3 regions of the Vibrio sp. RC586 genome follow, and region 2 is predicted to be linked to each of the others. Evidence: riboswitches for the same ligand, from Rfam matches in the RefSeq annotation. Region 2 holds a riboswitch; each other region holds the start of a gene.
The links. Region 2 has a riboswitch for lysine ahead of VOA_RS12060 (Na+/H+ antiporter NhaC family protein). Riboswitches for the same ligand answer to the same signal wherever they lie in the genome.
Positions count from the first base shown of each region.

Region 1: it holds a riboswitch for lysine, as region 2 does, so the genes downstream of both, VOA_RS07915 (Na+/H+ antiporter NhaC family protein) here and VOA_RS12060 (Na+/H+ antiporter NhaC family protein) in region 2, are expected to answer to the same signal.
Region 3: it holds a riboswitch for lysine, as region 2 does, so the genes downstream of both, lysC (lysine-sensitive aspartokinase 3) here and VOA_RS12060 (Na+/H+ antiporter NhaC family protein) in region 2, are expected to answer to the same signal.

Region 1 covers NZ_ADBD01000008.1:595,692-598,935, reverse strand. Annotated here, with positions in the region: gene emrD (multidrug efflux MFS transporter EmrD) at 169-1,374, shown strand; lysine riboswitch at 1,526-1,698, shown strand; gene VOA_RS07915 (Na+/H+ antiporter NhaC family protein) at 1,777-3,244, shown strand, end outside.
Region 2 covers NZ_ADBD01000007.1:461,986-465,229, reverse strand. Annotated here, with positions in the region: gene VOA_RS12050 (inosine/guanosine kinase) at 1-181, shown strand, start outside; gene VOA_RS12055 (H-NS family histone-like protein) at 228-635, opposite strand; lysine riboswitch at 1,025-1,207, shown strand; gene VOA_RS12060 (Na+/H+ antiporter NhaC family protein) at 1,322-2,923, shown strand; His leader region at 3,106-3,239, shown strand.
Region 3 covers NZ_ADBD01000003.1:42,638-45,881, reverse strand. Annotated here, with positions in the region: gene metH (methionine synthase) at 1-534, shown strand, start outside; gene lysC (lysine-sensitive aspartokinase 3) at 613-1,968, opposite strand; lysine riboswitch at 2,080-2,257, opposite strand; gene VOA_RS16950 (pyridoxal-phosphate-dependent aminotransferase family protein) at 2,432-3,244, shown strand, end outside.

The DNA.
Region 1 (3,244 bases), on a different contig from region 2:
CCATTAGAAAAAATAATCAAACCTATAGATATTTATCGTGAACAGAAAAACAAGAATCTATTGATATATAAGGACTGTGGAAATAACATCTCGCGCCACAATAGATGCAATCGCATCCTTTTCCATTAGCTTATTTTAATTGGATATTGTTTTTATCTGGAGATAACGATGTCTGCCTCGCTTTCTGTAGCAAAACTGACTTTTTTCATTGCAATTCTGGCTGCGGTCGGCCAAGCGACTCAAACCATGTACGTGCCTTCGATTGGTTACATGGCACAAGAATTTCTGGTTTCCCCCGCCGCGTTACAAGCGGTGATGGCCTGTTATCTTATTCCTTATGGTTTGTCGCAATTTGTTTACGGCACGCTGTCGGATCGTATTGGGCGTAAACCCATTATTGTTGCAGGTCTAGTGATTTATATTTTGGGCTCACTGGTCGCCCTGTTTGCACAAGAATATTCTTGGTTTTTGATCGGCAGCTTCGTGCAAGGTTTGGGTATTGGTTGCGGTGGTGCGATGGCACGAACCTTATCTCGCGACTGTTTTGATGGCGCTGAACTGCACAAAGTGAATAGCTTAATCAGTATGTGCCTGATTTTCTCACCTCTGGTTGCCCCTGTTTTAGGGGGGTATCTGACGGAAAGCTTTGGCTGGCGCTCAAGCTACCTCTTTTTGTCACTGTTTGCGATTGCAGTGGTGATCACCATGATGGCCAGCATGATCGAAACACTGCCCGCGGCTGCACGTAAAAAAGAGCCAGTACTGCGCAGTTATCACTATGTGTTGTCTGATCGATGCTTCCAAGGTTACTTAATCTGCTTAGTGGCGACCTTTGCTGGACTGGCCGTGTTTGAAGCCGCAGCTGGGGTATTATTGGGCGGTGTACTGGGTTTGCCTGCAACCACGGTAAGTTTGCTGTTTGTGCTACCCATTCCTGGCTATTTGGCAGGCGCTTGGCTTTCCAACGTGATTGCTCGCCGCTGGCGTGAAAAAAAGGCGATGCGTGTAGGTTTAATCGCGATTCTAACGGGTTCCATGGTCATTTTACTGCCTGGTCTCTTGGGTATGACAACGGCATTATCATTGATTGGTGGTGCAACCATCTACTTCCTTGGTGCAGGTATTTTGTTTCCAGCCGCCACCACTGGGGCTCTTTCACCCTTTCCTTATCACGCAGGGACTGGCGGCGCGATTTTGGGTGGAATGCAGAATTTAGGTGCAGGGTTAGCAACCTTATTTGCGGCAATGTTCCCAGCATCAGACCAACTGCCTCTGGGCATTATCATGCTGTTGATGTCGGTACTGGCGTTATGGGGACTGAAACGCGTTTACACCAAGCAACCTCCATCGGATGAAATGCCGATTGCGATTTAAAATGCAAAATTCTGCCAACTGAATGAATATACCGGATGAGATCAATTTCGATGCAGAAATGGGGAAATTAAATCTTGTCGTCACTCGAAAAGACAGTAATATACATTGCATACCACACCTCATAGTTCACGCTATGAGTGTGGTGCAAGTTCCTTTAAGTAGAGGCGCGCTGTTCATGAGTCGCCAGTCGTAGGTTGACCCCAATGATGACTGGTTAAAGGGTACAGCGCCGAAGCGATCGTTGCGTCATCGACGTTTGCTGGGCCAGCATTGAACAAATGCCGGACTGCCATAGTTTGTTGTCTATGGAGCGCTACCTTGAAGGATAAGAAGTGTTATTTCGCTGAAATGTGTTTTTTATCCTGCTGGTAGATCTCCACCTGAAAAGGTGATGTGAGATCCATGAATTTAGCCCTTTATTCTGACTCGATTTATTCGGTCATCCCGCCACTGCTCGCGGTGTTACTGGCCATTACCACGCGCCGAGTTCTGCTCTCTTTAGGGGCAGGCATTTTGGCCGGAGCGATGATGCTCAACCATTTCTCTCCTCTCGCTACTTTGCAATACCTGCTCGGTAAAATCAGCGGATTATTCTGGGCTGATGGTGCAGCAAACCACGACAACATCAACATGTTGGTGTTTATGCTGTTGCTTGGTGGCTTGATCAGTTTAATGACTGCTTCTGGCGCAACGCGTGCGTTTGCCGTATGGGCTGAACGTAAGTGTAAAGATCGTCGCAGTGCTAAAGCACTGACGGGTTTAATGGTATTTGCCTTTTTTATTGATGACTTTTTCCATAGCCTGTCCGTTGGTGCCATTTGCCGCCCAGTGACTGATCGTTTCCAAATTTCGCGCGCCAAACTGGCTTACCTGCTCGATTCCACTGCTGCGCCAGTGTGTGTTATTACACCGATTTCCTCTTGGGGCGCTTACATCATCGCTTTGATTGGCGGCATTTTAACGGCTCATCAGATGACGGAAATCAGCGCCATTTCAGCCTTCGTACAAATGATCCCGATGAACCTGTACGCGGTATTTACGCTGCTTATGGTTTTGGCGGTGATCTTTCTGCCGATGGATATTGGCCCAATGCGCCAACATGAAGCATGGGCTCGTGAAGGTAAATTGTGGGATGAAAGCAAAGGCCGCCCTGCAGGCTTAGATATGGAAGGCGGAGAAAACGCTCGCGGCACTATGATTGATATGGTGTTACCTATCGCGGTGCTCACGATTACTACGCTGATTTTCATGATTCAAACGGGTAACGATGTACTTGCCGCGAACGGAGAATCCTTTTCCCTAATTGGCGCACTCGAAAATACCAATGTGGCGCAATCACTGGTTTATGCGGCGCTGTGTAGCTTGAGCGTCTCGATTCTCCTGTCACTGCGCTTAAAACTGTCTGCGCAAACTTGGTTATCTACCGCACCAAAAGGCGTGATGGCCATGATGCCTGCGATCATCATTTTGCTGTTTGCTTGGACGATTGGCGGTGTGGTTCGTGATCTACAAACCGGTATTTATCTCGCCTCTCTGACTCAAGGCAATCTGCCTGTTGAACTGCTGCCTGCTTTGGTATTCGTTCTGTCTTGTTTGATGGCTTTTGCTACCGGTACCAGTTGGGGAACCTTCGGCATTATGCTGCCTTTGGCGGGTGATATTGCTGCGGCGTCAGACATCAGCCTGATGTTGCCAACTCTCTCTGCCGTATTGGCAGGCGCGGTGTTTGGTGATCATGCTTCACCCATTTCCAGTACCAGTATTCTTTCTGCGACTGGCGCAGGTAGCCACCATATTGATCACGTGGTAACTCAGCTTCCTTACGCAATCAGTGCCGCAATGGGAGCACTACTTGGTTATCTTGCAATGG
Region 2 (3,244 bases):
AGAAAATGTACCTAATTCAAGCAAACACCAGCATGAATTTTTAACTTATTCATCCTTTTCTCAAGTTTGTAAATACTCAAATCGTGCGAGCTACGAGGTACTAGCCCAACATTCTCCACGTCTTTCTCGGGGCCTACCTGAGCGTGAAGATAGCCTTGAAGAGGCATATTGGGAAAGATAAAAAAGGCTCCTTCGGGAGCCTTTATCATTTGGGTCTGCTATTAGAATTACAGAGAGAATTCTTCCAGAGATTTGCCTTCGTCCAGCGCCTTTTGGATCACTGAAGGAGTGCGACCTTGGCCTGTCCAAGTTTTTTCTTCACCATTGGTGTCGATGTACTTGTATTTTGCAGGGCGAGGAGCACGTTTGCTTTTTGCTTTAGTTTTGGTTTCGCCAGAAAGCGCAGAAATAAGCGCTTCTAGATCAATACCATCTTTAGCAATTTGCTCAGCAATCGCTGCCAATTTTGCTTCTTGTTCTGCACGAGCAGCAATCTCTTCTGCTTCTGCGTCTTTGCGCTCTTCAACAACGATAGTTAATTTATCTAGAGCTTCTTCAAGTTGTTCAATAGTCAGTTCACGTGCATACGCGCGTAGGCTACGAATATTTAATAAAGTCTTAGTGATTTCCGACATTACCATTTCCTGTTCACAATTTGGATAACGAGTTAATATTAAACCTAGCTTATTATACTGACAAGTTTTCGCTGTAAATATTAAGTCAAAATAACAAGAAAGTAAAAATTAATTATTAGGGATTATTTCCTCACCTTAAGAAAACTTCATATAAAAGTAACCGCAGGTGACTTATAACATGGATAAATTATTTTAGTTCTATATATCAAGGTTAGAGGTTTTTTTATGAATGAAGTTTCTATGAAATGATCGAATTGTGAGCTATGCCACTTGTTTTTCCACTTACCTCCTAGTTGCATTGATATTTTTGTTAAGTAAAATGTGTCGTACCTAATGCGAAAAGCGGGCTGAACTTGATCCAAATGAGTTGGAATAGTCAGCCACGAGGTTTTCGCCGTAGAGGAGCGGTTACGAAGAGTATCCACAATTAGGGTGATGCCTATGAGTTGTGGAGAAAGGCGTTGTCGCCGAAGTCAGTTTGCCGATCAAAGCAACTGGCTGGGGTTACATCAAATAGGTGTAACACTGCCATAGTCTATATTGTTGTTAAACTATGGAGCGCTACTGTAGGGTTGGGTGAAGTGTTCGCTTCCCTTTCGCTTAGTTCAACATAAATTAAGTTGACATGAAGTTGCTTAATTTGTCTGCAGTAGATCTCTAACCATTTTTACTGGTTTTGGAAGATCATGAATTTAATCGATTTTGCCTCTTCGCCACTCTCTGTTGTACCACCACTGGTTGCATTGAGTTTGGCAATTGTTACTCGCCGTGTATTACTTTCTCTCGGTGTGGGTATTTTCTTAGGTGCATTACTACTGGCTGACTATTCTGTTGGTCAATCTGCACAATATATTGCTACTCAAGTTGGCAGTGTATTTGTGAAAGAGGGTGCCATTAATGCGTGGAACATGAGTATTGTTGGCTTTTTGCTATTGTTAGGCATGATGACCGCATTGCTGACTCTTTCAGGTGGGACTCGCGCTTTTGCGCTCTGGGCTCAAGAGAGAGTGAAAAGTAAACGAGGCTCAAAATTACTAGCAGCATTCTTAGGCGTATTCATTTTTGTTGACGACTATTTTAACAGCCTAGCTGTTGGTTCTATCGCTCGCCCTGTAACGGACCGCTTTTACGTTTCTCGCGCTAAGTTAGCCTATATTCTTGATTCTACAGCGGCACCAATGTGTGTGGTGATGCCGGCTTCAAGTTGGGGGGCTTATATCATGACCATTATCGGCGGTATTTTGGTTTCGCACGGCATTGAAGATTACTCTGCGTTAGGCGCTTATCTTCGCCTAGTACCGATGAACTTCTATGCGATCTTTGCGTTGTTAATGGTGTTTGCGGTGGTGTGGTTCCAAATGGATATCGGCCAGATGCGCAAACATGAAATAGCCGCTTCTCAAGGTCGTGGTTTTGAAGAAGACCCTAGCACCGATGCGAAAGAAGCGCATGAGCTAAATGAAGAGCTCGATATTCACGAAAGTGAAGGTGGCACGGTTTTAGATTTGGTTCTACCTATCGTATTCCTTGTTGTTGCGACGATTAGCGCAATGATTTGGACTGGCGCGAGCGCATTAGCAGAAAGCGGTCAATCCTTTAATATTTTTGGGGCGTTTGAAAATACCAATGTCGGTACTTCATTGGTTTATGGCGGATTAGTTGGTCTGGCGATGGCCTTTGTCACCGTACTTCGTCAAAAATTGCCAACCGTTGAAATCGCAAAAACCTTGTGGACTGGTGCTAAATCGATGTTTGGTGCGATTCTGATCCTGATTTTTGCGTGGACCATAGGTTCTGTCATCGGTGACATGAAGACCGGTGCTTATCTCTCTTCTCTCGTACAAGGAAATATTGACCCACATTGGCTTCCGGTCATTCTGTTCATCTTGTCAGGTGCAATGGCTTTCTCCACTGGAACGTCATGGGGCACTTTTGGCATCATGCTGCCGATTGCGGGTGACATGGCGGGAGCCACCGATATTGCGTTGATGCTGCCAATGCTTGGTGCAGTGCTTGCTGGTTCAGTATTTGGTGACCACTGCTCGCCGATTTCCGATACCACCATCCTGTCATCGACCGGAGCGCGTTGTCATCATATTGATCACGTCTCCACTCAACTGCCTTATGCGTTAGCGGTTGCTCTGGTTTCCGCATTGGGGTACGTGGTGCTTGGTATGTTTAGCTCCCTATGGCTCGCATTAGGTGCCGCCTCCGTTGCTTTTGTGATGGTGTGCGTTCTCTTTGCTTTGCTCTCCAAGGCGAAAGTCAGTAAGCAAGTTTCTGCTTAATGAGATCAAGTATATGGAAAGGAGGCCATAGAGCCTCCTTTCTTATGTTCCAAAAGTCGTCATAAAAAAATAACCAGAAAAGTGTCAATTTGTGGTTGAAAAAAAAACTCAGCTTGGTTAGTGTGAAGGCAGTTCTTAAGCAGACAGAAACCACTAAGTATGCGTAATTTCGTAATGAACATTCATCACCATCATCATCCCTAAGGTGTCTTTCGGGAGATGTACGCATACCCGGGGGACAGGAATCTCCCGGAGTTGAAATCAGAGCCATAAAAAGATTCTAACCCTCGGGAGACCCAACCTCCCGAGGGTTTTTCGTTT
Region 3 (3,244 bases), on a different contig from region 2:
GCTCCGAAAGAGAGTGGTAAGCGCGATTGGATTGGCGCGTTTGCGGTGACAGGTGGCATTGGTGAGCGAGCTTTGGCCGATGCTTATAAAGCGCAAGGCGATGATTACAATGCGATCATGATCCAAGCGGTGGCCGATCGTTTGGCGGAAGCCTTTGCGGAATATCTGCATGAAAAAATGCGTAAAGAGATTTGGGGCTACGCGAGCGATGAAAATCTTTCCAATGATGAGCTGATCCGCGAGCGTTATCAGGGGATTCGACCAGCGCCTGGTTATCCTGCCTGTCCAGAGCACACCGAGAAAGCGACCTTGTGGCAGATGCTGAATGTTGAAGAGACCATCGGCATGTCACTGACCACTAGCTATGCGATGTGGCCGGGCGCTTCGGTATCCGGTTGGTATTTCTCGCATCCTGATTCTCGCTATTTTGCGGTCGCGCAGATCCAACAAGATCAGCTGCACAGCTACGCTGAGCGTAAAGGCTGGAGTTTGCAAGAAGCCGAAAAATGGCTAGCGCCTAACCTTGATGCTTAATCAATAAAACAGTAATCCACAATAACAAGAGGCCACATTATGTGGCCTCTTAGTTTTTATCTCTTGGCGAGTTGAGTTTTATTCTTGCTCAAACAGCTCTTTATGCAGCTTCTGAACCGCTTGCTTAGAGACAGATTCATGCAGCAAGAAGCAGAGGTTGTGTGCGCTCGCGCCATAACAGATCATGCGTAGATTGTAATCTTCCAGCACGCCGAACACTTGTTTTGCGTAGCCGCGGCTCTCTTTCATCTTGTTACCAATCAAGGCAATCAAGCACAGGTTGTATTCCACTTCTACGGTACACAGCTCTTCCAATTCGGTACGCACCGCTTCTGGCAATTCTGGCGCACCACCGGAGGTATCGGTTTTATCCAGTGTCAGTGACACACTGATTTCTGAGGTGGTGATCAGATCGACCGAAATCTTATGCTTGGCGAGAATTTCAAACACTTTGGCGAGGAAGCCGTAAGCGTGGAACATCTGCGCGCTACGCAGTGTCACCATGGTTTGATTGCAACGTAATGCGAGTGCGCGATACAGCGGCGCGCTTTCGACTTGTTTACGGATCCAAGTGCCACCTTTTTCTGGTTCTTTTGAAGAGCCAACAAACACCGGAATGCCATGACGTACCGCTGGAAGCAAGGTGGATGGATGCAAAATCTTGGCACCAAAATTGGCCATTTCTGAGGCTTCGCTAAAGCTTATCTCAGGAATCGGCGCTGCTTTTGGCGCGATACGTGGATCGGTACTGTAGATCCCCGGTACGTCAGTCCAAATTTCCAAGCCACAAGCTTGCACGGCTTCGGCAATCAAAGCGGCTGAATAATCACTGCCACCACGACCTAAAGTGGTGGTATTACCTTGGGCGTCAGAGCCAATAAAGCCTTGAGTCACCACGACATACTGCTCACATAATGGAACCAGTTTTTCTTTGGCCAACTGAGCGATTTCTGCCAATTGTGGTTCAGCACGACCGTAGTGGTCATCCGTACGTAGCACTTCACGAATGTCGAAACGTACCGCATCAACACCACGCTCACGCATCAGTTGAGCCAAGATATAAGTAGAAATCAGCTCACCACACGCTACTAAGTGGTCGGTCAGTTTCTTGCTCGATTGAAATGAGGCGGCTTCCGCTGCACTGGCTACGGAGTCCAATACCGCTTTGACTTCTTTCTCGACGCGGGTTGGATCCGCGAGCTGGTCGATAATGACATAATGGATATCAGCCAGTTGTTGCAAAATCGCTTGGCGGCGTTCAGCAGATGCAACGCCATTGGCCAGTTCGACCAATAAATTGGTCACGCCAGAGCAGGCGCTGCTAACGACTAAGCGTGTTTGTGGATTGTTTTCGATAATGGCCGAACAACGGCTCATGGCTTCAAAGTTGGCGACACTAGTACCACCAAATTTGGCGACGTTAAATGTGCTCACGGCAATTCTCCCAGACTTCCTGAAAAACGAGTTGTTGGTAACCCAACGTCCAATGTTGTGAAGAGAGTGTTTTTTAATAGAGCAAAATAGAGGAGTGACTATAGAAAGATTTCCCTCAGAAGCTCTTCATCAGATTCGAGCTGATGACAGTTGAAGGGATTCAGCCCATTCAACCGATAAACCAAAGCCGCAACTTTAATTCACCTCGGCACTACTCCCCCTGAATGTTCTGTTTTGGAGTTGAGGCTCCACAAAACATCTGCCTGGGCAGTGCTCCTCTTCTGCTAGATAGCTCACACATTGAACGGTGTTGGTGAAATCTTGTCAACGACAAAATGTTCCAAAAGTGCAAATAAAAATGCATTAGTGTGACAACGATTAACACTCTGGACATAGGTCGAATTGTTGCTGCAACTTAATTGCATTACTCTGATGGTTCTGGTCGCCACAACAAGGAGTCGTTATGACTATTCGTAGCTTTATCCCCCCGCATCGGATTTTGATGGGGCCGGGGCCTTCTGATATTCCGCCACAAGTTCTGCAAGCGCTCAGCCGCCCCACCGTTGGTCATCTTGATCCTCTGTTTATCGGTATGATGGATGAGCTGAAACAGCTGTTGAAATATGCCTTCCAAACTGAAAACGAATTCACGATTGCTGTTTCTGCGCCGGGCAGTGCGGGTATGGAAGCCTGTTTTGTTAACCTTGTAGAGCCTGGCGATAAAGTGATTGTGTGTCGCAATGGGGTGTTTGGTGAGCGGATGCGCGATAACGCTGTGCGTTGTGGGGCAGACGTTGTGGTGGTTGATGATGAATGGGGTTGCCCAGTCGGCGTTGAAAAAGTGCAAGCCGCGATACATGAGCATCCGGATGCGAAAATACTGGCTTTTGTACAAGCAGAAACTTCAACCGGAGCCTTAAGTGATGCGCAAGCGTTAGGTGCTCTAGCGAAGCAGCATGGCCTGCTGACGATTGTCGATGCGGTGACTTCGCTTGGCGGTGTTCCCCTGCTGGTGGATGAGTGGCAACTGGATGCGGTGTATTCTGGCAGTCAAAAATGCCTCTCTTGTGTGCCAGGTTTGGCTCCGTTGACGTTTTCACCTCGTGCAATTGAGAAGATTCAATCACGTAAAACGCCGATTCAAAGCTGGTTCCTCGATCAGAGCTTGGTGTTAGGTTATTGGAGTGGCGCAGGCAAACGCAGCTATCACCATACCGCTCCGGTTAATAGCTTGTACGCGCTGCATGAAGCGCTGCTGATTTTACAGCAGGAAGGG